DNA from 4 places in the Caldalkalibacillus uzonensis genome. Region 3 is predicted to be linked to each of the others. Evidence: riboswitches for the same ligand, from Rfam matches in the RefSeq annotation. Region 3 holds a riboswitch; each other region holds the start of a gene.

Region 1 (5,247 bases), on a different contig from region 3:
TTGACTTCCGTGGATTTGATACCCTGTTGGAGATCCTGGTCCTTGGTATCGCTTCGCTTGGCATTTTTGCTCTGATTAAGCTGCGCAAGCCTAGGGGGAATGAAAGTTGAGGTTTAATGATGTGATTTTACAAACCGTGACCAAAGCGGTGGCCTTTATCATTTTGACGTTCTCCATTTATATCTTTTTTGCCGGACACCATGACCCTGGTGGAGGCTTTATAGGCGGATTGATGACGGCCTCCGCCCTTGTCCTCCTGTACATTGCCTTTGATATGGACACAATGAATAAAGCTATCCCCCTTGATTTTAAAATGGTTACCGCTGTTGGTTTACTGACGGCCGTGTTAACAGGTGTGGGCTCATTTTTCTTCGGTGTTCCCTTTTTAAGCCATACATTTGGCTATTTTGATCTGCCTGTTCTGGGTGAAACAGAGCTGGCAACAGCCGTCCTGTTTGATATTGGTGTCTACCTTACCGTCGTAGGGGTCACCATGACCATTATTCTGACAATCGGAGAGGATGAGGGATAATGGAAATCCTGATGTCAATTGTTGTCGGTGTCCTCTTTACGGTGGGCACATACCTGGTTTTGACCAAAAGTTTGCTGCGGATCATCTTGGGAACAGCTGTCTTAAGCCACGGTGTCCATTTGCTGTTATTAACCATGGCCGGTTTGAAGACGGGTGCGCCTCCGTTGTTGGGGGAACAGGCTGGATCCTATACGGATCCTCTTCCACAAGCCCTGATCCTGACCGCCATTGTGATCAGTTTTGGTGTGACGGCCTTTTTCTTTGTCCTGGCCTACAGAAGCTACCAGCAATTAGGAACTGACGATATGGAAAAACTAAGGGGAAATGACGATGAATAATGTAGTGATTTTACCTGTCGTTATACCGCTTATCACAGGGATTGTACTCATTCTGGCCAAAAAAAATCTGAATTTGCAGCGCTCGTTAAGCGTGCTCTCTTTTGCCGCATTAATAGTTGCCGCTGGAAGGCTCGTTCATTTGGCGGCAACTGAGGGCATCCAAACCTTATATCTTGGCAGCTGGGTACCGCCATTTGGCATTGTATTGGTGGCTGACATGTTTGCCTCTTTGCTGGTCCTGACTGCGGGAATCGTTAGCCTGGCCTGTCTGTTGTATTCATTCAGCGCCATTGACAAGGACCGGGAATCCTACTTTTATTATCCACTCGTGCAGTTTATCGTAGCAGGTGTATGCGGCTCTTTTTTGACCGGTGATATTTTCAACCTGTTCGTTTTCTTTGAAGTGATGCTGATTGCTTCCTACGCTTTGATTTCTCTAGGTGGAGAGAAGCGCCAGCTGCGTGAATCACTGAAGTACGTCCTGGTCAACATTATCTCTTCCGTTATGTTTGTCATGGCAGTGGCTTACCTGTATGCCACACTGGGAACTTTAAACATGGCTGATTTATCGCTCAGAGTGGCTGCAGTAGGACAAGAAGGCATTGTGACCGTTATAGCCATCTTATTCATGATTGTTTTCAGTTTGAAATCAGCTTTGTTTCTCTATTACTGGCTGCCCGGTTCCTACAGTGCTCCCCCTGCACCCATTGCGGCTCTTTTTGGGGGACTGTTAACCAAAGTGGGGATCTATGCTTTGTTCCGCTCCTTTACACTGATTTTTTATCATCAGCCTGAAGTGACACATCAACTGCTGGCCTGGCTGGCCGGACTAACCATGGTGCTGGGTGTCCTTGGGGCTGTGGCACACTGGGATGTAAGAAAAATTCTGGCCTATAACATTGTGGTCGCCGTGGGCTTTATTGTATTTGGACTGGCCGTATCATCCTCTACCGCCCTATCCGGTGCCATCTATTATCTGCTTCATGACATGATCATCAAAGCGCTTCTCTTCCTGTTGGGGGGTTCCATGATTGCCGTGGCAGGTACCGGTCAATTGCGCAAAATGGGCGGTTTGATCAAGCGTTATCCGGTTCTAGGCTGGATGTTTTTCATTGGTGCTCTTGCTCTGGCAGGCATTCCTCCTTTAAGCGGCTTTATCGGGAAACTGTTGCTGATTCAGGGAGGCCTGGAGCAAGGTTTGTATTGGCTGGTAGCTGTCAGTCTGGGGACAAGCTTGCTGGTTTTGTATTCCATGCTGAAAATCTTTATGAACGGTTTCTGGGGAGAAGAAAAGAATCATCAAGCCCAAGGGAATGGCTCTATCACCCGTCACCTTGTTCCCTGTGGCTTTCTGGTTGCCCTGGCCGTTGGGCTGGGACTGGGGGCGGAATGGGTAATTCCTTACATTCAGATTGCAACCGAAACATTGCTTAACCCCGAGTTATATATTCAGGCCGTGCTAAAGGAGTAGATGGATCATGCCTTTTCAAATTTTGCTTAACCTTATCCTGGCCCTTATCTGGGTTTTGTTAAATAACAGTTGGGATTTGGTCACATTTTCCATTGGTTATGTGCTTGGGTTTCTACTCATCTTTGCCTTAAGACGGTTTCTGCCCTATTCGTTCTATGGCCAGAAAATTGTGGCCGTTGTCAAGCTGCTGCTGCTGTTCTTAAAAGAGCTTATCCTCTCTAGCATTAGTGTCATCAAGCAAATCATAAAACCTGATCTGGATATTCGTCCCGGGATCTTTGCCTTTGAAACACAATTAAAATCTGACTGGGAAATTACAACTTTGGCCTGTTTGATTTCGCTGACACCGGGAACATTAACCGTCAGCGTCACCCCGGACAAAAGTATATTATACATTCACGCCATAGATATTCCTGACGCCGAACAAACCATTGCCCAAATTAAGGACTCCTTTGAGCAGGCCATTATGGAGGTGAGCAGATAACATGTTTGCTTATCTCCTCATGACTGCCCTCATGATCATCGCAGCTTCAATTCTTATATCACTTTACCGTGTGATTAGAGGCCCGTCCATGCCCGACCGCATCATTGCTGTCGACACCATTGGCATCAACATTATCGGCATGGTGGCTATTATCTCCATGATGCTGGAAACACAGGCATTCCTGGAAATTATTTTGTTGATCGGCATATTGGCCTTTATTGGTACAATTTCCTATGCCAAGTTTTTAGAAAGAGGGGTTGTCATTGAGCGTCGTCGAGATCAGTAAAGGAATTGTCGGTTTGCTTTTGCTTTTGGGTGCGGTTTTAAGTTTATTAAGTGCCATTGGCATGATTAGACTTCCTGATGTATACACACGTTCTCATGCTGCCACCAAAAGTTCCACTCTTGGTGTCCTGTGTATTTTGACCGGGGCTTTCCTCTATTTTTGGTGGGTCAAAGGCATCTTTAGTGCAGGGCTCTTACTCGGTATTGTTTTCGTCTTTGTTACGGCACCAGTGGCCGGCCATCTGATTTGCCGGGCCGCCTATCACATTCAAGTTCCATTATGGGAAAAATCAGTGCAAGATGATCTTAAGCAATACTACACTCAAAATCAGGAGCTGCATTCAAACAAATAACAGCCAATTGAATTCTCCAAATGAAACCAAACAACGAGTGATTACGTGCCCTTTTACACCCGGGCACGTTTTTTCATTTAACGAACAACACACCAGCTTCAGACAACAGATTAGACTCTTTCACAGTGACTCAAAATCACTGATGGATTGAACCTCCTTGTTACTTTTCAGCATATTGTATAACAGCAAAAAAATTGGTGTAAGGAAACTTTTTAAATATTTAAAAGTTTGGTTGAGGGGGAGTGATCATGCTTGAAGTATGTGCGGCCATTATCGGCTTGCTTTTGGTTATAATCACGAATAAATTGAAAAAGAAAATAAGGGACAGATAATGATTGACAATGAGAGGCATTTCACTTAAGATAATACCAAAGATTAGCAATGTTGATTATTTGAATAGCTTGTGTCATCACTCTTATCAAGAGAGGCGGAGGGACTGGCCCAATGAAGCCCGGCAACCGCCAGCTTAGGCTGGAAAGGTGCCAATTCCTGCGAAGATGGTTCCATCTTCGAGAGATAAGAGGAAGGATGCTTGTAAGTATATGCACCCCCTTCCTCAAGAAGGGGGTTTTTCATTTATCGTGTTTGTAGTGAACTTGAGAATAGGTTCTGTTGAGCAGAAGACCTTAATGGCAAACGAAAGGGGAATATGTTGATGCTGCGGATCGGATTGTTGGGATTAGGTACAGTGGGTAGCGGTGTCTATGAAGCCATTTCCACCGAAAAAGAAAGGCTGACACGGCTGCTGGGTGATGAGGTAGAAGTAGTCAGCATTCTTATCAAAAACAGCCGTAAGGAACGTCCTCATGTCCCCCGGGAACTGCTGGTGACAGATTTTAAGTCATTTGTCGCCTGTAAACCTGATGTGGTATTTGAGGCCATTGTGGGGGTGGATCCCGCTTACTTTTATGTCTCTTACCTATTAGAAAACAGCATTCCTGTCATCTCGGCCAACAAGGAGCTGATTGCCAAACGGGGACATCGCTTGGAACAGATCGCCAGGCAAGCCGGGACCTACCTCAGTTATGAGGCCAGTGTGGCCGGCGGCATTCCCATTTTGTCTGCTTTGAAAACTTCTTTGCTGTTTAATCAAATCTCACAACTCCAAGGTATCCTTAATGGAACAACCAACTATATCCTGACCAAGATGAGTCAGGAAGGGAAGCCTTTCAGTGACGTTTTGCATGAGGCACAAGCATTAGGGTATGCCGAAGCTGACCCCACCGCAGACATTGAGGGATGGGATGCTTTATATAAGCTGCAAATTTTAGCCTATTATGTTACGGGAACTTGGGAGTACAGTGCCACTTTAACATGCCGGGGCATTACCGGAGTTGAACCCTGGCATATGGAAGTGGCCGGGCAATTGGGCTTGACCCTGAAGCTGGCTGCGCTTCTGACAAAAACGGCACGAGGGGTTGAAGGTCGGGTTGAACCTGTCTTTTTACCTGCTGAACATCCGTTGTCCCAAGTGAATGGGGTAACAAATGCCATCATGGTCACGGGTGATTTGGTGGGCCAGTTGGTCTTCCAAGGACCTGGAGCAGGCAAGAAGCCAACAGCGAGTGCCATGCTTGAAGACTTAGTCTTCTGTCACCGCCAGTTTAAAGCCGGATATGTTCCATCCAATAATGTCTCTCTGATCCCTTTCGAGGAAAATGATGCACAGCAAAGTAACAGAGCCGATGAGAATCAGCCCTCCCTGCACAATACAAGCGATTACATTATCGCTTTTTGGCGGCAGTCGAAAGGACAGCAGGGGCTGGAGAGATTGATCAAAAACT
Region 2 (5,247 bases), on a different contig from region 3:
AAAAGGGATGAAGAAATGAGTACACGTAAAGATATAGTCCAATCTGTGGATCGTGCCCTCACCCTTCTTGAATGTTTGGCTGAGGAAACGGACGGATTAGGTGTGACTGAACTGAGTAACCGTTTGGATCTGCCCAAAAGCACGATTTCCCGCTTTCTGAAAACATTATTGGAACGCCAATACATCCGCCAAAATCCTAAAACCGGCCGCTATCAGCTGGGCCTGAGAATACTGTATTTGTATGGTTCACTCATGGACCATCTGGATGTACGCAAGGTGGCTTTGCCCTATTTGGAAGCTTTGTGCAGGGAAACGAATGAAGTGATCCATCTCTGTGTCCGTGATGGAGCTGAAGTGGTTTATGTGGAAAAAGTTGAGAGTGAAACTACAATTCGTATGCATTCCAAAGTGGGTAACCGGGTACTGATGCATTGTACGGCCGTTGGCAAGGTACTGCTGTCTGAACTGGAAGAGGATGAAGTGGCAGGCATTATCTCCCGCAAAGGGATGCCCCGCAAAACAGAGAATACCATTACAGATTTAAACAAGTTATTGACAGAACTGTCCGCAGTTCGCAGCCAAGGATATGCCATCGACGATATTGAGCATGAAGAGGGCATCCGCTGCATCGGGGCCCCTATCCGCAATCATGCAGGTCAGATTGTGGCCGCTATTAGTATATCCGGTCCTACGTTCCGCATGACCAAAGAGCGTGTTGAACAGGAATTGAGCCTAACAATCAAGTACTATGCTCAGCTTATTTCTAGCCAGTTGGGATACACCTGTCAAAGGAGATGATACACAATGGCAAGAATCAATCCATTTAAAGGGATTATCCCTCCAGTCCCCACCATTGTAAATGAGCAAGGACAGTTAGACGAAGCAGGAATGAAAAAGTTAGTGGACTATTTAATTGAAGGCGGAGTGCACGGGTTACTGATGTTGGGTACCAGTGGCGAATTCAGCCAGATGAGCTTTGAGCAGCGTAAGCAGGTGGCAGAGTTTGTTGTGAGGTATGTGGACCAGCGGGTACCCGTCATGATCGGTACCGGCAGCCCCAGCACCAGGGAAGCAATAGAGCTGAGCCGTCATGCCGAACAGATTGGTGCAGATGGTGCGCTGGTCATCAATCCTTATTATTGGCCACTGGCAGAAGATCATCTCTATGCCCACTACGCCAGCATTGCAGAAGCGGTCAGCTTCCCTGTCCTGGTTTACAATTTCCCCTTGTTGACCGGCCAGGATATAACCCCTGATTTCCTGTACCGGCTGGCAATGGACTATGAGAACATTATGGGTGTAAAAGAGACCTTGGATACAGCCGGACATTACCGGGAGATCATTGTCAAAATCAAACAGAAGCGGCCGGAATTTGCAGTATTTTCCGCCTATGACGACCACTTGCTCAACACACTGGCTTTGGGCGGAGACGGCTCTATCCCGGGCAGCGCCAATTTTGCCCCGGAAATAACAGTTGGTTTGTACGAAGCCTTTCAAGCAGGAGATTATGACAAGGCGCTCCAGTTGCACCGCCGTTTGGCCTTACTAATGGAGATGTACAAACTGGACGTTCCCTTTGTTAATGTGCTAAAAGAAGCGATTCGCCTGATGGGATTGGAGATTTCCACGGCTGTTTTACCTCCAGCCCGGCCTCTCAGTGAAGAAAAACGGGAGCAATTAAAACAAATGTTGCAGGCGGCAGAATTGCTAAATTAATGATTGACAGTTCGATCGTTCCTGTACTATACTTTATATCAATGTAAAAACTTAAAGGCTATGCAGCCAAAAACCAGCTGGTTGAAGAATCTTTTTAACAAGTTAAAAGGATATCTTCTCTTATCAAGAGTGGCGGAGGGACTGGCCCAATGAAGCCCGGCAACCTTCTTAACGTGCCAGAGCGGGTTAAGAAAGGTGCTAATTCCTGATAGATAAGAGGTTCAAAGTGTTAAGCAGCCTCTCTGTCTGTCAGAGAGGTTTTTAATTTAATACCCCTTAAAAACAGATATACACAACAGGAGGAGAGAAACCGATGAACAAAAGCTTAATGGCATTAATCAGTCTTATCCTTATCTTCTCATTAGCTGCTTGTGGGGGAAGCGAGGAAACAGGAGGGTCACTTCCGGAAGATAAGTTGCGGGTTGGTGTGACTGCTGGTCCACACGAAGAAATTATGGAAAAAGTGGCTGAGGTGGCAGCACGGGAAGGACTTGAAATTGAGATCGAAGTTTTTACCGAGTATGTCATGCCTAATATTGCTTTGGCTGAGGGAGAGCTTGATGTGAACAGTTTTCAGCATGTTCCCTATCTTGAAAACTTTAAAGAAGACCGGGGCCTGGACCTCATTGACGTAGCCACCACAGTCAATTTCCCTATGGGAATTTACTCCAAGCATATTAATGATCTCAGTGAGTTAAAAGAAGGGGATAAACTGGGTCTTCCCAACGACCCGACAAACGGAGCCCGTGCCCTGATTTTATTTGAATTAGCTGGACTCATCAAGCTGGCAGAAGGGGTTGGCACAGAGGCCACTGTGCACGATATAGTGGAGAACCCCTTAAACCTAGAGTTTGTTGAACTGGAGGCGGCCACCATTGCCCGGGTGCTTGACGATTTAGCAGCCGCAGCCATTAACACCAACTTCGCTATTGAAGAAGGTTATGTGCCTACTAAAGATTCTATCTTTATTGAACCCGCTGATTCTCCGTGGGTCAATGTTATAGCAGTGCGTACGGAGAACAAAGATGATCCTGTCTTAGAGAAGCTGATCAAGGCCTATCATTCTGATGAGGTGAAGCAGTTTATTGAGGAGAGGTTTGAGGGTTCCGTTGTTCCCTCATGGTAAAAACTGCTCTTGAACGGCAGGAGATCATAGCAGAGGAATGCCTCATGTTGCATGAGGCATTTTCTTTAGGAAAGGGGAAAACGTATGATTAAGCTGGAGCGAGTGTCCAAAACATTTGTCTCGAAAAATAAAGAAGTACAGGCCTTAAAAGAAGTGTCTTTGGAAGTGAAAAAAGGTGAAATTTTTGGTGTAATTGGATACAGTGGAGCCGGAAAAAGCACTTTGATCCGTTGTGTTAATTTACTGGAGCGCCCCACCTCGGGCAAGGTGTGGGTTGACGGAACTGAACTTACGGCTTTATCCAGTGCTAAATTGCGTGACGTACGCAAAAAAATTGGTATGATCTTTCAGGGGTTTAACCTGTTAAAGACAGCCACTGTCTATGAAAATATTGCTATCCCGCTCAAACTGGCCGGTCTTCCTAGTAGCGAAGTGGAGCGGAGAGTGAAAGAATATGTGTCGGTTGTGGGGTTAGACGACAAGTTGGAACATTATCCCAGTCAGTTGTCTGGAGGCCAGAAGCAGCGTGTGGCGATTGCCCGGGCTTTGGCCCATGAGCCCGAGGTGCTTTTAAGTGATGAAGCAACAAGTGCCCTTGATCCTGAAACGACCGATTCTATCCTTGAACTCTTATTAAAAATCAATCGTCAATTCAATATTACCATCTTGCTTATTACCCATGAGATGCATGTCATCCAAAAGGTATGCGACCGGGTGGCCGTCATGGAAAATGGCCAAGTAATCGAAGAAGGTCGCGTTTTTGAAATCTTTACCCATCCACAGCACTCTATCACCAAAAAGTTTGTTAATAGTTTGTTCAATGAAGAAGTACCAGAGGCTGTTGTGGACAGATTACAAGCAACCGGTCCTATTATTACACTGTCCTTTGTGGGAGAATCGGCCGGGGATCCGGCTCTGGCCGAAGTAAGCAAGCGTTTTGATGTCTATCCTAACATTTTGTCAGGACAGATTACACAGTTGAAGGATAAGCCTTTTGGCCGTCTTGTTGTCCATCTTAAAGGAGATGAGTCACAAACCCAGCAAGCGATTCAGTATTTACTCTCTCGAGGCATTAAGGTGGAAGGGACAGTGCTAGACGCTGGGAAGGAGGTTGCTGTCAATGGATAGTATCACAGCGTTTTTTCAAGAGAGGGGACCTATTCTATGGCAGGCATTAATCGAGACTTTTCAAATGGTCTCCATTTCACTGGCTATTTCAGTGGTGATCGGCCTGCCCCTTGGAGTCCTGCTTATATTGACCCGCCCTGGCCAAAGTTGGGAAAGTCCTGTTATTTATCAATTTCTAAACGTGACCATTAATGTGATTCGTTCCATTCCATTTATTATTCTGTTGTTTTTTATCCTTCCTTTTACCAAATTGATTGTGGGCACCGCGATTGGAGTGAAGGGAGCCATTGTTCCTCTTGTCGTGTATACGGCCCCCTATATTGCCCGGCTGATGGAGTCCTCTTTGTTAGAAGTGGATCGTGGTGTGATTGAAGCTTATCAATCAATGGGTATAAAAACAAGACAAATTATCTGGCACGTGATGATCAGGGAAGCACGGCCGTCCATTATCCTGGGGATCACCATCGCCACCATTGGTTTAATTGGGGCCACCGCCATGGCCGGGTTGGTTGGTGCAGGTGGATTGGGTGATTTGGCTTTCCGCTTCGGCCATCTCCGCTATGAAGCTGACATCATGTATGCAACCGTGGCGGTTCTGATTATTATTGTTCAAGGTCTGCAGTCCGTCGGTAACCGCCTGGCAGCAAAAATGAAAAAAGATTAATTTAGCTAGTTACACCACAGGCCACGCTGAGACAGCGCAGGAAACGTTCCCGCTCCCGGTATAGCTGGTGAGCTTCTTGGATACTGATGGCTTGAAAGCGGATGTTTTGCCCCGGCAGCATCTGGGCCAGAACGGGAATATCCACTGAAATGACGTTGGCGATGCGGGTATAGCCACCTGTCGTTTGGCGGTCGGCCATCAAGATAATAGGCTCGCCGCCGGCAGGAACTTGAACGGTGCCCAAGGCAACCGCATCTGAAATGATATCCGCACCCGATCGGTGGCAAAGTTTCGGACCGGCCAGACGATACCCCATCCGGTCGGCTTGGCTGGTGATCTGATAGGATTCAGCAAGAAAGGTTTCAATGCTTTCTTCCGTAAACACGGCTTGTTCAGGACCAAGAATCACTCTGATCGTTTGCCTCTCTTGATAAACGGGAATATCTTCAGTCATTAGCCCCCGGCCGGCCAGTTTTTGTTTGGCCTGTGGGGGCTTTCTGCCGTCAAGTATATCACCTTTGTCCAAAGGCCGGCCATGAAATCCTCCCACTGCCCCTTTGACATATGTGGATTTGCTGCCCATCACCAACGGTACCTCAATCCCGCCGCTGGC
Region 3 (5,247 bases):
CTCATCAGTTAATTTAATACCAGGCACTTCATGGTGGAGGAACTCAGCGTTACGTGAACTGGTTAAGGGCATGATACCAATATAAATGGGTACCGGCAAATGTTTTGTTGCTTCTCGGATCTTATGCATGTGCTCATGGTCATATACCGGTTGGCTGATAAAGTAATCGGCTCCCGCTTCTATTTTTTTCTCCAAGCGGCTCACGGCTCGCTCCAGATGCCGGACATTGGGATTAAAGGCTGCAGCAACAGAGAAAGTAGTCTGCTGTTTTAACGGTTTGCCGGAAAAGGACAATCCCTTGTTCATTTGCTTGATCAGTTGAATCAGTTCAAAGGAAGACAAGTCATATACAGAGGTGGCTCCCGGAAAATCGCCGATCTTGGTTGGGTCTCCTGTTACAGCCAGCACATGATGCATGCCCAAACAGTGGAGGCCCAGCAAATGGGACTGCAATCCGATCAAGTTGCGATCCCGGCAGGTGATATGCACCAGCGGCAGCAGATCGAAGTGCTGCCTGATCAAGGCAGCCATGGCCATATTGCTGATCCGGGGTGAGGCCAGCGAATTGTCAGCCATGGTTAAGGCATCAATGCCCGCTTCCTTCAGGGCTTGGGCTCCTTCCAAAAAACAGTCAATGTTCAGGTGTTTGGGGGGATCCAATTCCACAATAATGGATTTGCGCCTTCTCACCACATGCTGCAACTGTTCCTGTCCGCCTTGCGATACTGAATGCGCCTCAATCTCGATCGGTTTGGGTTGTACTTCTTTTTCGGTGATGGGCTTCACATTTTTGAGTGTCTCAGCCATTGCTTTGATGTGAGCGGGGGTGGTGCCGCAACACCCGCCAATCAATCTCACGCCTTGTTCCACGAGCGCCCGTGCCTGCTGGGCAAAATAGTCCGGCTCCGATTGATAGATAAACCGGCCGTCGATATAATCGGGCAGACTGGCATTGGGATAGGCGGACAGATAGGCCTGCTTGGGCAGAGGGATGTTTTCCAGGGAGCGCAACATATGGTGGGGACCCAGGCGGCAGTTGGCTCCGACAATATCAGCTCCGAGCTCTTCCAGTTGGTTAAGGGCTTCACTTAACGAAAGGCCGCCTTGCAGCACACCCACCTCATGCAGAGATACTTGGGCGATAATGGGCAATGTCGTTTCCTGTCTGGCAATCTGCAAGACCGTTTTTAACTCTTCCAGATCATAATAGGTTTCCAATAACAGACCGTCTACCTTCTCATGCAACAGCCAGTAGAGCTGTTCGCGGAAGCTGCGTTTAATTTCCTCCAGCGTGATGGCTTTTTTTCCTGCCCCGCGGATGCCCCCAATGGTCCCCAAAACGTAGGCCCGGTCCTGAGCCGTTTCCTTGGCCAACCGCACAGCGTGCAGATTGATCGATTTTACCGCATCTTCCAGTCCATAGCGGGACAGTTTTGTATAATTGGCGGCATAGGTGTTGGTTTGCAGCACTTGGGCGCCGGCCTCCAGATAAGCCTGGTGAATGTTTTGAATTTGTTCGGGCTGGGAGATATTCAACTCTTCATAACAGTGGCCGACACCATACGAATACAGCAGCGTGCCCATGGCACCGTCGGCAATCAGCAAGCCGTCTTTTAAATCATCCAGTAGAGCCAATGTTAACGCTCCCTTCCTTTCTTAGGGCCGCAAAGGCCCGTTCAAAGTCATCAATTAAATCGTGTACATCTTCCAAGCCGACGGAAAGGCGCAACAGACCGTCGGTAATACCCCGTTTCTCCCGTTCAGCCTTGGGCATGGCGGCATGGGACATTTTGGCCGGATAGGATAAAATCGATTCCACTGCCCCTAAGCTGACGGCAAAGACCGGAAGTTGCACATGCTGGGCAAAGGTTTTGACAGCCTCACCGTCTGTCAGGCGGAAAGAAAGGACCGCTCCGGCCCCATCCGTCTGCAGCATCTGTATAGGGTAGCCGGGATGGTAAGGCAGCCCAGGATAATAGACCTCCAATACCTCGGGCACCTTTTGTAAGTATTTGGCCATCTCATAGGCGGAAGCTGTAGACTGCTTCAAGCGGACCGACAAGGTTTTCAGCCCCCTGAGCACCAGCCAGGCATCCTGCACGCCCAGGATGGCCCCGAAGGCGTTTTGTAAAAAAGCCAGCTGTTCAGCTAGCGCCGGTTCCTTGACCACAACCAGTCCGGCGACCACATCACTATGGCCAGCGATAAATTTGGTGGCACTGTGAATGACCACATCAGCTCCCAGTTCCAGGGGCCGTTGCAAGGCCGGGGTCATCAGTGTATTGTCCACAAAGGTCAGGCAGCCGTTCGCTTTAGCCAATTTAGCCACTGCCTGAATATCCGTAATTTTGAGCAAAGGATTAGAAGGTGTTTCCACATACAGCACTTTCGTATTGCTGCGGATATGGGAGGCCACCTGGTCCAAATCGGTCATGTCCACAAAGGTGTACTCGATGCCAAAGCGGCTGAGCACCTGGGTGACCATGCGGTAGGTGCCGCCATATACATCTTCACAAATGAGGACATGATCGCCCTTGGACAAGAGCAGAAAGGCAGTGGAGATGGCGGACATGCCTGAAGCAAAGGCAAAGCCTCTTGTGCCCCCTTCCAGTTCAGCAATGGTTTCTTCCAGTGCTTCCCGTGTCGGGTTGCCCGATCGGCTGTAATCATAGCGGCCAAAACGGTCAATATTTGGCTGGTGATAAGTTGAGGCATGGTGAATGGGCACACTGACGGCCCCTGTGTGGGGATCCCATTTATGTTTGTTGTGCAACAGGCGGGTTTCAAAACAAAATTCTTCACTCATCTCGGCTGACCTCCTCATCTGGCTTGTTCCACTTGCCCAGATTTTAAAGCAGCAAAGGCTTGCTCCAAGTCGGCAATCAAATCGTCCACATGCTCCACACCCACGGAGAAACGCAACAAGCGGTTACACACCCCGTATGCCGTGCGCACCTCTTCAGGAATGTCGGCGTGGGTTTGGGTGGCGGGATAGGTGATGAAACTTTCTACCCCTCCCAAGCTTTCAGCAAAGGTAATTAATTGAAGGTGCTGCAGGAAGGGATTGACCCATTCTTCTTTTAAGATGCGGAAGGAGAGCATCCCTCCCCGGCCCGGATACAGCACATCGGTCACACAGTCATGCTGCTGCAAATAGGCGGCAATCTGCCGGGCATTGGCCTCATGCTGTCTCATGCGTAAGGCCAGTGTCTTCATACCACGCATCAACAGCCAGGAGTCCAGGGGGGAGAGGGTGGCACCGATGGCGTTATGATAATGAAACAAACGTTCACATAATGCTTCTCCCTTGGCCACAATCAGTCCGGCCAGCACATCGTTGTGTCCGCCCAAATATTTGGTGGCGCTGTGAATGACGATATCTGCCCCTTGTTTGATGGGCTGCTGCAAAAGTGGCGTGTAAAAGGTGTTGTCCACGATCAGTAACAGGCCATGTTTTTTAGCCACCCGGCTGACCGCACTGATATCTGTCTCCTGCATAAGCGGATTGGTCGGTGTTTCAATAAAGATAGCTTTGGTGCGAGGGGTGATTCGTTTTTCAATTTCCTCTGTACATCGTGGATCAACATAATGGAAGTTCAGCCCCCAGCGCTTCCAGCCTTCTTCAAACAAGCGGTACGAGCCTCCATAGAGATCCTGGGAAACGACCCACTCGTCCCCTTGCCCAAACAAGGACAAAATAATCTGAATGGCCGCCATACCTGAACTGGTGGCAAATCCCCGGTCGCCACCCTCCAAATCAGCTATAGCCTGCTCCAGAATGGCCCGGGTCGGATTGCCTGTACGGGAGTAATCATAGCCCGTAGACTGGCCAATGCCGGCATGGCGGTAGGCGGTTGAAAAGTAGACCGGAGCCGATACCGTCCCGGTTTCTTTCTCACTGCGGTTTCCGATTTGAACCAGCTGAGACTCTAGTTTCAATTGGCTCATCTTAGCTCATCCCCACCTTTGCTCTGCTTTGATGAAATAAAAAAGCCTTCTTCTGATAAGAAGAAGGCAAGACTAAGCGGGTTTCCGTTAGTTTGTCTTCCTCTTATCTTTCAAGTTGAATCAAGACAACTTGACTCAACTTGCTGGAATTAGCACCTGGCCAGCAATACAAGCTGGCTGGTTGCTGAGGTTTCACAGGGCCAGTCCCTCCACCTCTCTGGATAAGAAAAAGAACAACACTCGTATTCAGTTATGTATGACTATTAAAACAACTATATAACTAATTTATTGATTTGGCAATAGGAAAATGTAAAAAAATTTAGCAATCCCGGAATGTGGTTAATTGACGCCCACGGGACAGTGTCGTTCAATGATCTGCTTTTTCAGTGATTTCCTATCAAAAATGATCACCGATTTAGGTGAAAATTTATAACCTATTTATCAGAGGGCATTTTAGGCTCATGTCTATCCTTTTGCAGCGGCCCCAAGTTTTTGACTTCTTTTCTGAAATTAGGAATTGACAGACAGCGAGGGATTATATATGATACTTTAAAACAGCAAAATTCCATAATTCATAGTTGATTAATGTGAATTGTGTTATTAACCGTGTTGGCACGTATCATGTATAGAACCGAAAGAAAGGTAAAGGTGAAAATCGATGCTGTTAACCTTTATCGCCATTGTCATTGCCTTGTTTTTTGCCATGAATATTGGGGCCAGCGGAGCAGCGGCCACCATGGGTGCGGTGTATGGTGCGGGAGCGGTCCGCCAGAAGACGCTCGCTTTGCTGCTTGTGGCTCTAGCAGTCTTTTTGGGTGCAGTCTTGGGCAGCGGAGAAGTGGTGAAGACGATCGGCAGCGGGATTATCCCCACTGATATCCTCAATGTGCCGATTGTGCTGATTATTTTGGTTGGAGCAACCAGCACGCTGTTTATCGCCAATCTGCTGGGTATTCCTTTGTCAACCAGTGAAGTGACTGTGGGATCGATCGTTGGCGTCGGCATTGCCTTTCAGGCCTTGTATGTCTCCAATCTGCTCTACATTGTCTCGTTTTGGATCATTGTGCCGGTAGTTGCCTTCAGTGTGGCTTACGTATCAGGCAAAGGGATTCTGTGGTTTGAGAGACGCTATCCTGACCTGAAAAAGGGAGGCAAATGGCGCAAAGCTCTTATTGCCCTCCTCATCTTCACCGGGTGTCTGGAGGCTTTTTCAGCAGGGATGAATAATGTAGCCAATGCCATCGGCCCTTTGGTAGGAGCGGGACTGTTGGATGCAACGCAGGCCATCTGGCTGGGTGG
Region 4 (5,247 bases), on a different contig from region 3:
TGATATCTTCAAACACAGGATAGTGCGTTTCTTCTTCTTTCTTCTCTTTCAGATACAAGTTGGCTTCTGGCATAGTGGAAACACGTTCTTCTCCAATATGGTTCAAGTAGTTGCGTACCAGCCGGCGTGCAGAATGGAAAATGCAGGTCATGCCATGGATCTGGGCCTGAATCTCAATATCCACTTGTTTTTTAATTTCTAGCACATTTTCCAGAGACAACTCCCGGGCCACAATGGCTCTTGAGGCTCCTTTTTTGGCCCAGTAGTGCACTGTCTCATAGTTGGTGGAAGTGGTTTCCGTGTTCCAATGCAAGGGCATTGTTGACCCAATCTCCCACACCGTCATCAAAACCGCCGGATCACCGAATACAATACCATCAACACCAGCTTCTTCCAAGCTTTTAAGATAATCTGGCAATGTTTTCAGACGGTCGTTATGGAACAAAGCATTGACAGCCACATACACTTTAGCTTGCCGGTCATGGGCCACTTGGACTGCCTGTTCAATCTGAGGCAGTTCAAAATCCCCGGCTACTCTCAGACCGTAGTATTGGTGGCCAATGTATACAGCATCGGCTCCAGCATCAACAAGCCATTCCACTTCGGCGACACTTTTGGCTGTGACCAAAAGTTCAGGTTTCTTTTTCATTCATCATCACCTCTGACGTACACATTATACTACAGACAGGGCAAAAAAGATAATGGCTATGAAAAGGATCACACTTGCATAATTTTGGTTCCCTTACCTGTTCCATGTCTACAAAAGAAAATGACAGCGGTTAGGCTGCCATTTTCCTTTGCTAATCAATTTCATCTGCTGCTATCAAACTTTATCTACTATATAAACTACATTTCGTAAATATGGTACTTAGAAAGCCACCAGCACATTACCTTCGTAACGTTCCTCAATAAACTGGCGCACCTCTTCAGAGTTAAGCGCTTCAGCCAGTTTTTGGATTAAAGGATCATTTTCTCTTTCTTTGACAGTGGCCAATACATTCACATACGGATTGTCCTCAGGGCTTTCCAAAATCAGGGCATCCTCAGCCGGTGTTAAACCAACTTGCAAAGCATAGTTCGTGTTAATAATGGCCAGATCTGCATCTTCATAAACCTGGGCCACCGTGGCTGCTTCCATGCCCTCAAATTGGAAGTTATGAGGATTTTCTTCAATATCCCGAACCGTGCCATAGAAGCCAACATCATCGGCCAGCTTGATCAGATTATGGGATTCAAGCAACTTTAGAATGCGGCCCACCTCTGAAACGGAATCAGGATGGAAAATTTTAGCTCTTTCAGGCAGTTCCTCAATGGAATCGTATTTGACAGAGTAACCACCCATCGGTTCAATGTGTACCCCAGTTACAACCACCAGGTCATAGCCATGTTGTTCATTTTGGCTCTCAAGATAAGGAATGTGTTGGAAGAAGTTGGCATCCAGGTCACCTTCAGCTAAATATTGATTAGGCAATACATAGTCACTAAAAACTTCCACTTGCAATTCAATGCCTTCCTCATCCAACAGCGGTTTGACCACTTCATTCAGTATTTCAGCATGGGGAACCTGAGTTGCTCCCACAACCAGTTTGCCCCCTTCAACCGCAGCCTCTTCCTGGCCCTCTTCCTGTGTGGTTTCTTCCTGAGTCTCTTCAGGTGCAACCTCTTCTGCCTGATCACCTGCCTCACCACAGGCAGCCAAGCCCAAGGCTAAAACAAAGACTAAAGATAGCAATAATAGTTTTTTCATCTCTCTACACCCCTTTTAATGCACAATTTATTGTGTTAGTGATGTATGGTCAACCTTACCGTTTGTCAAGAGCTTTGACAATAAGGTCCCCAACCATTTGAAATACTTGCACGATGATAATAATAGCGATGGTTGCCACCAGTGTTACATCTTCATAGTTCATCTGGAAGCCCATACGGTAGGCGTAATAACCCAGGCCGCCGGCACCGACCACACCAGCCATAGCCGTATAGCCGATTAAGGCAATGCCAGTGACGGTTAAACCAGACACCAGAGCAGGTTTGGCTTCAGGGAGCAGCACTTTAAAAATAATATGCCTGTTGCCAGCCCCCATCGCCTGTGCCGCTTCCACAACCCCTTTGGGAATTTCCCTAAAGGCAATTTCCACCAGGCGGGCGTAGAAGGGAGCTGCTCCTATAATCAGTGCTGGTATGGCAGCGCTCATACCATAACCCACACCGAAGATCATCCGTACATAGGGAATCAGTAAAATAATCAGGATGATAAACGGAATGGAGCGAAAAATATTGACAATGGTTCCCGTGACACGATAAAACCACTGATTTTCCCACGGGTTCCCTTTGGCCGTCATATACAATAACACACCCAAAGGAATACCTAACAGCGCTGTAAAAAACAGTGAGACCACTGTCATATATATGGTTTCATAAGTGGCAGCCCATAACTCATCAAGATAAACATGGGGGAACAGCACCTCCCATACCTCCATCATGACAAGAGCACCTCCACTTCAACCCCTTGGACCTTGAGGTGATCAATCGCCCGGTTCACTTCAGCCTCGTCGCCTGTAACCTGAATATACAGTGTGCCGTAGGACGCATCTTTTAGCCGGCTGATTTTACCCTGTAAAATGTTGACTTCTATTTCAAACTGACGGATGAGCTGACTGATGACCGGTTTCCCGGCTGCCTCTCCCATAAAGCGGCACTCTAAAACCCAGCCGTTATGGACATGCCTTTCCGCTGAAGCAGACAGAGCCTCATCCGATTCTGTCACCTGCTTCACAAACTGCTTGGTGATCTCTTGCTGGGGGTGGTGGAAAATATCAGTGACATCCCCCAACTCAACCACACGGCCCGCCTCCATCACAGCCACCCGGTCACATATTTTGCGGATAACATGCATTTCATGGGTAATCAACACAATCGTTAAACCCAGACGGCGGTTAATCTCCTTTAACAGATCTAAAATCGAATCGGTCGTTTTTGGGTCCAAAGCGGATGTTGCTTCGTCACACAGCAACACATGGGGTTCATTGGCCAACGCACGGGCAATACCCACGCGCTGCTTCTGCCCACCACTCAGTTGGGAAGGATATTGATCTTCTTTGCCATCCAAGCCGACCAGATTAATCAGCTCCTTGGCCCGTTGTTCCCTCTGCGCTTTGGGCACCCCCGCAATTTCCAGGGGAAACATTATATTCTCTTTCACAGTGCGGGACCAGAGCAGATTAAAATGTTGAAAAATCATACCAATTTTTTGCCTTTTTTGGCGCAACTGTCTGGTGGACAAAGTGCTTAAGTCGGTGCCGTCCAGGATGACTTTTCCTTCTGTTGGTGCTTCCAGCAGGTTAATCATGCGGATCAAAGTGCTTTTACCTGCACCACTGTAGCCAATCACACCGAAAATCTCACCCTTTTTGATGGAGAGGGAGACGTGATCCACAGCTGTAATATCCTGCTTTTTAGATTTAAAGCGTTTGACGATATTTTGAATCTCGATCATAAATCCACCTGCTTTCAACCCCTTTAAAGGAGCAAAAAGATGTAATCAAATAAAAAATCCTTTCTGAGATGCAGAAAGGATGTCGTGTACCACTTCATCCTCTCATCTCTCGAAGATATGACATCTTCGCAGGAATTGGCACCTTTCCAGACTATTATCTGGCGGTTGCCGGGTTTCATCGGGCCAGTCCCTCCACCTCTCTGGATAAGAGTGTCACTTGATTATATGATGGTTTTCATCCTGTTTTACTTAACAAGTCGATGTGTATCGACTTCTGAGTAAGTACTATATCACCATATCCCAGACTTGTAAACAGCCAAAATAAAAGATTGTATTTTCAGATCTGTGCGCAAAATAAATAATTAGCCTCCACTGCGGAACGGGGTTCCTTTGTGGAGGGTTGCTGAAATATATTATTTTTCTTTTTGATGTCGCTTTTCTCCTTGTTGTGCTGCTCCTTTATTTGGCCAGGTTGTTTTCTCTCTTTCGGTTTGTCATCGTTCTTTTTTTCACTGCGTGATTCAGAGTTTGCGCGATCAGACTGGACTGGCCTTAACATCATCTTATCTTGACCATTAGGGGGAAACTCGTTCCTCTTTTTAGACAAATGGGCAGAAACAAGCTCCCCATTACCCCGGGAAGAAATACTCTCCTTCCTTTCCAACTCTTCCTCTTCTATTTCTTCCTTACCGCCAGGAGCATCCTGATCATTCATTTTTTCAGGCAAGGTATTGTCTGGAGCAAAATTGTTTTTTTGAGGTTTGTTCTGGCCATTGGTGTGTGGCTGTGGTTGCTCCGTCTGTTTGTTGCTCTCACCTTGTGGCTCGGCTTCCGATAATGAACGGGATAATACCTGGCCAAGTCCTCCTAAATCCCTCGCCAACTCTGAAACGGAACGTTCTTGAATGTCTTCAAGATCTAGATCTAGTTTCTGTTCTAAAGCATAAAGATAGATCATATACTTTCCAGGGGACAGACCTACATCTTGTGCTTTGCGGCGAATATCTTGATTGGTGTTCACTTGGTAAAAAATAAGATAGCGTCCCTGATAAGATTGATCCGATTGACTGTCGTTGTTACTAGCAGATACAGATGTTAGTTCAATCTCTTTCTCATTGAACTGTTCTTCTCTGATACTGGGGCCCATATAGAAACTGTCAGACTGAATTAATTGGGCCTCTGCTTCTAGCAGTGCCGTTACAATTTGTGGTTCATAATCAAGGATATCCCGGTCTCCCACAGCAGATGTGGTGACCAGTACATCGGTCACATCTTGCAAATAGCCTTGATCTTGGGCCATGATTAACATATTGACAATAACGTTATGCAAGGAACGATGGGACCAGTCTTCCATGTACTCTACCAGGCGCTGGCCTTCTGGGTTAAGCCCTTTCAACGTTAGTACTTCCATGGACTTGTTGACACTCATTTCCACACTGGGATTAAGATCAAGATGCACATAGGCTACAGCCGTATGGTCCGGCCCAAGGGCCATATAACCGATCAGGGTTAAAAATAAGATGAGACATGAGGCCACCAAAGCAATTGTTGGAATGTGGAATCGCCTCTTTATAGGCCTATCCACCATTTCACTAGCCGGTAACTCAACTTCATCCCCAATTTGTATCCGTTCCTCTTTCCGTTTCCGTATAGCATGGAAAGTCCCTTCATTCGTCATAACAATGGCTTCAGTTTCTTTAATCTCTAGAACAATGCCTTTTGCCATTCTTATCCCCCCTTTCTCCCTTGGACTT

The links. A riboswitch is a leader RNA that binds a small molecule or an ion and turns the genes downstream of it on or off. The one in region 3 is predicted to bind S-adenosylmethionine.
Region 1: linked by a shared signal. The riboswitch ahead of J2S00_RS11635 (homoserine dehydrogenase) and the one ahead of J2S00_RS13635 (methionine biosynthesis PLP-dependent protein) in region 3 are both predicted to bind S-adenosylmethionine.
Region 2: linked by a shared signal. The riboswitch ahead of J2S00_RS05085 (MetQ/NlpA family ABC transporter substrate-binding protein) and the one ahead of J2S00_RS13635 (methionine biosynthesis PLP-dependent protein) in region 3 are both predicted to bind S-adenosylmethionine.
Region 4: linked by a shared signal. The riboswitch ahead of J2S00_RS05030 (methionine ABC transporter ATP-binding protein) and the one ahead of J2S00_RS13635 (methionine biosynthesis PLP-dependent protein) in region 3 are both predicted to bind S-adenosylmethionine.

The regions. Positions count from the first base shown of each region.
Region 1 is NZ_JAUSUQ010000008.1:112,180-117,426, reverse strand. Features, by position in the region: gene J2S00_RS11670 (Na+/H+ antiporter subunit A) at 1-110, shown strand, start outside; gene J2S00_RS11665 (Na(+)/H(+) antiporter subunit B) at 107-532, shown strand; gene J2S00_RS11660 (Na(+)/H(+) antiporter subunit C) at 532-870, shown strand; gene J2S00_RS11655 (Na+/H+ antiporter subunit D) at 863-2,341, shown strand; gene J2S00_RS11650 (Na+/H+ antiporter subunit E) at 2,349-2,825, shown strand; gene J2S00_RS11645 (Na(+)/H(+) antiporter subunit F1) at 2,827-3,111, shown strand; gene mnhG (monovalent cation/H(+) antiporter subunit G) at 3,089-3,463, shown strand; SAM riboswitch class I at 3,876-3,986, shown strand; gene J2S00_RS11635 (homoserine dehydrogenase) at 4,119-5,247, shown strand, end outside.
Region 2 is NZ_JAUSUQ010000003.1:98,269-103,515, reverse strand. Features, by position in the region: gene J2S00_RS05095 (IclR family transcriptional regulator) at 16-798, shown strand; gene J2S00_RS05090 (dihydrodipicolinate synthase family protein) at 805-1,716, shown strand; SAM riboswitch class I at 1,834-1,935, shown strand; gene J2S00_RS05085 (MetQ/NlpA family ABC transporter substrate-binding protein) at 2,030-2,842, shown strand; gene J2S00_RS05080 (methionine ABC transporter ATP-binding protein) at 2,927-3,970, shown strand; gene J2S00_RS05075 (methionine ABC transporter permease) at 3,963-4,634, shown strand; gene J2S00_RS05070 (5-oxoprolinase subunit C family protein) at 4,636-5,247, opposite strand, start outside.
Region 3 is NZ_JAUSUQ010000010.1:107,387-112,633, forward strand. Features, by position in the region: gene J2S00_RS13625 (bifunctional homocysteine S-methyltransferase/methylenetetrahydrofolate reductase) at 1-1,635, opposite strand, end outside; gene metC (cystathionine beta-lyase) at 1,619-2,806, opposite strand; gene J2S00_RS13635 (methionine biosynthesis PLP-dependent protein) at 2,821-3,948, opposite strand; SAM riboswitch class I at 4,049-4,176, opposite strand; gene cysP (sulfate permease) at 4,607-5,247, shown strand, end outside.
Region 4 is NZ_JAUSUQ010000003.1:86,857-92,103, forward strand. Features, by position in the region: gene J2S00_RS05015 (peptidase U32 family protein) at 1-649, opposite strand, end outside; gene J2S00_RS05020 (MetQ/NlpA family ABC transporter substrate-binding protein) at 869-1,747, opposite strand; gene J2S00_RS05025 (methionine ABC transporter permease) at 1,803-2,480, opposite strand; gene J2S00_RS05030 (methionine ABC transporter ATP-binding protein) at 2,477-3,493, opposite strand; SAM riboswitch class I at 3,593-3,704, opposite strand; gene J2S00_RS05035 (anti-sigma factor domain-containing protein) at 3,831-5,219, opposite strand; gene sigI (RNA polymerase sigma-I factor) at 5,222-5,247, opposite strand, start outside.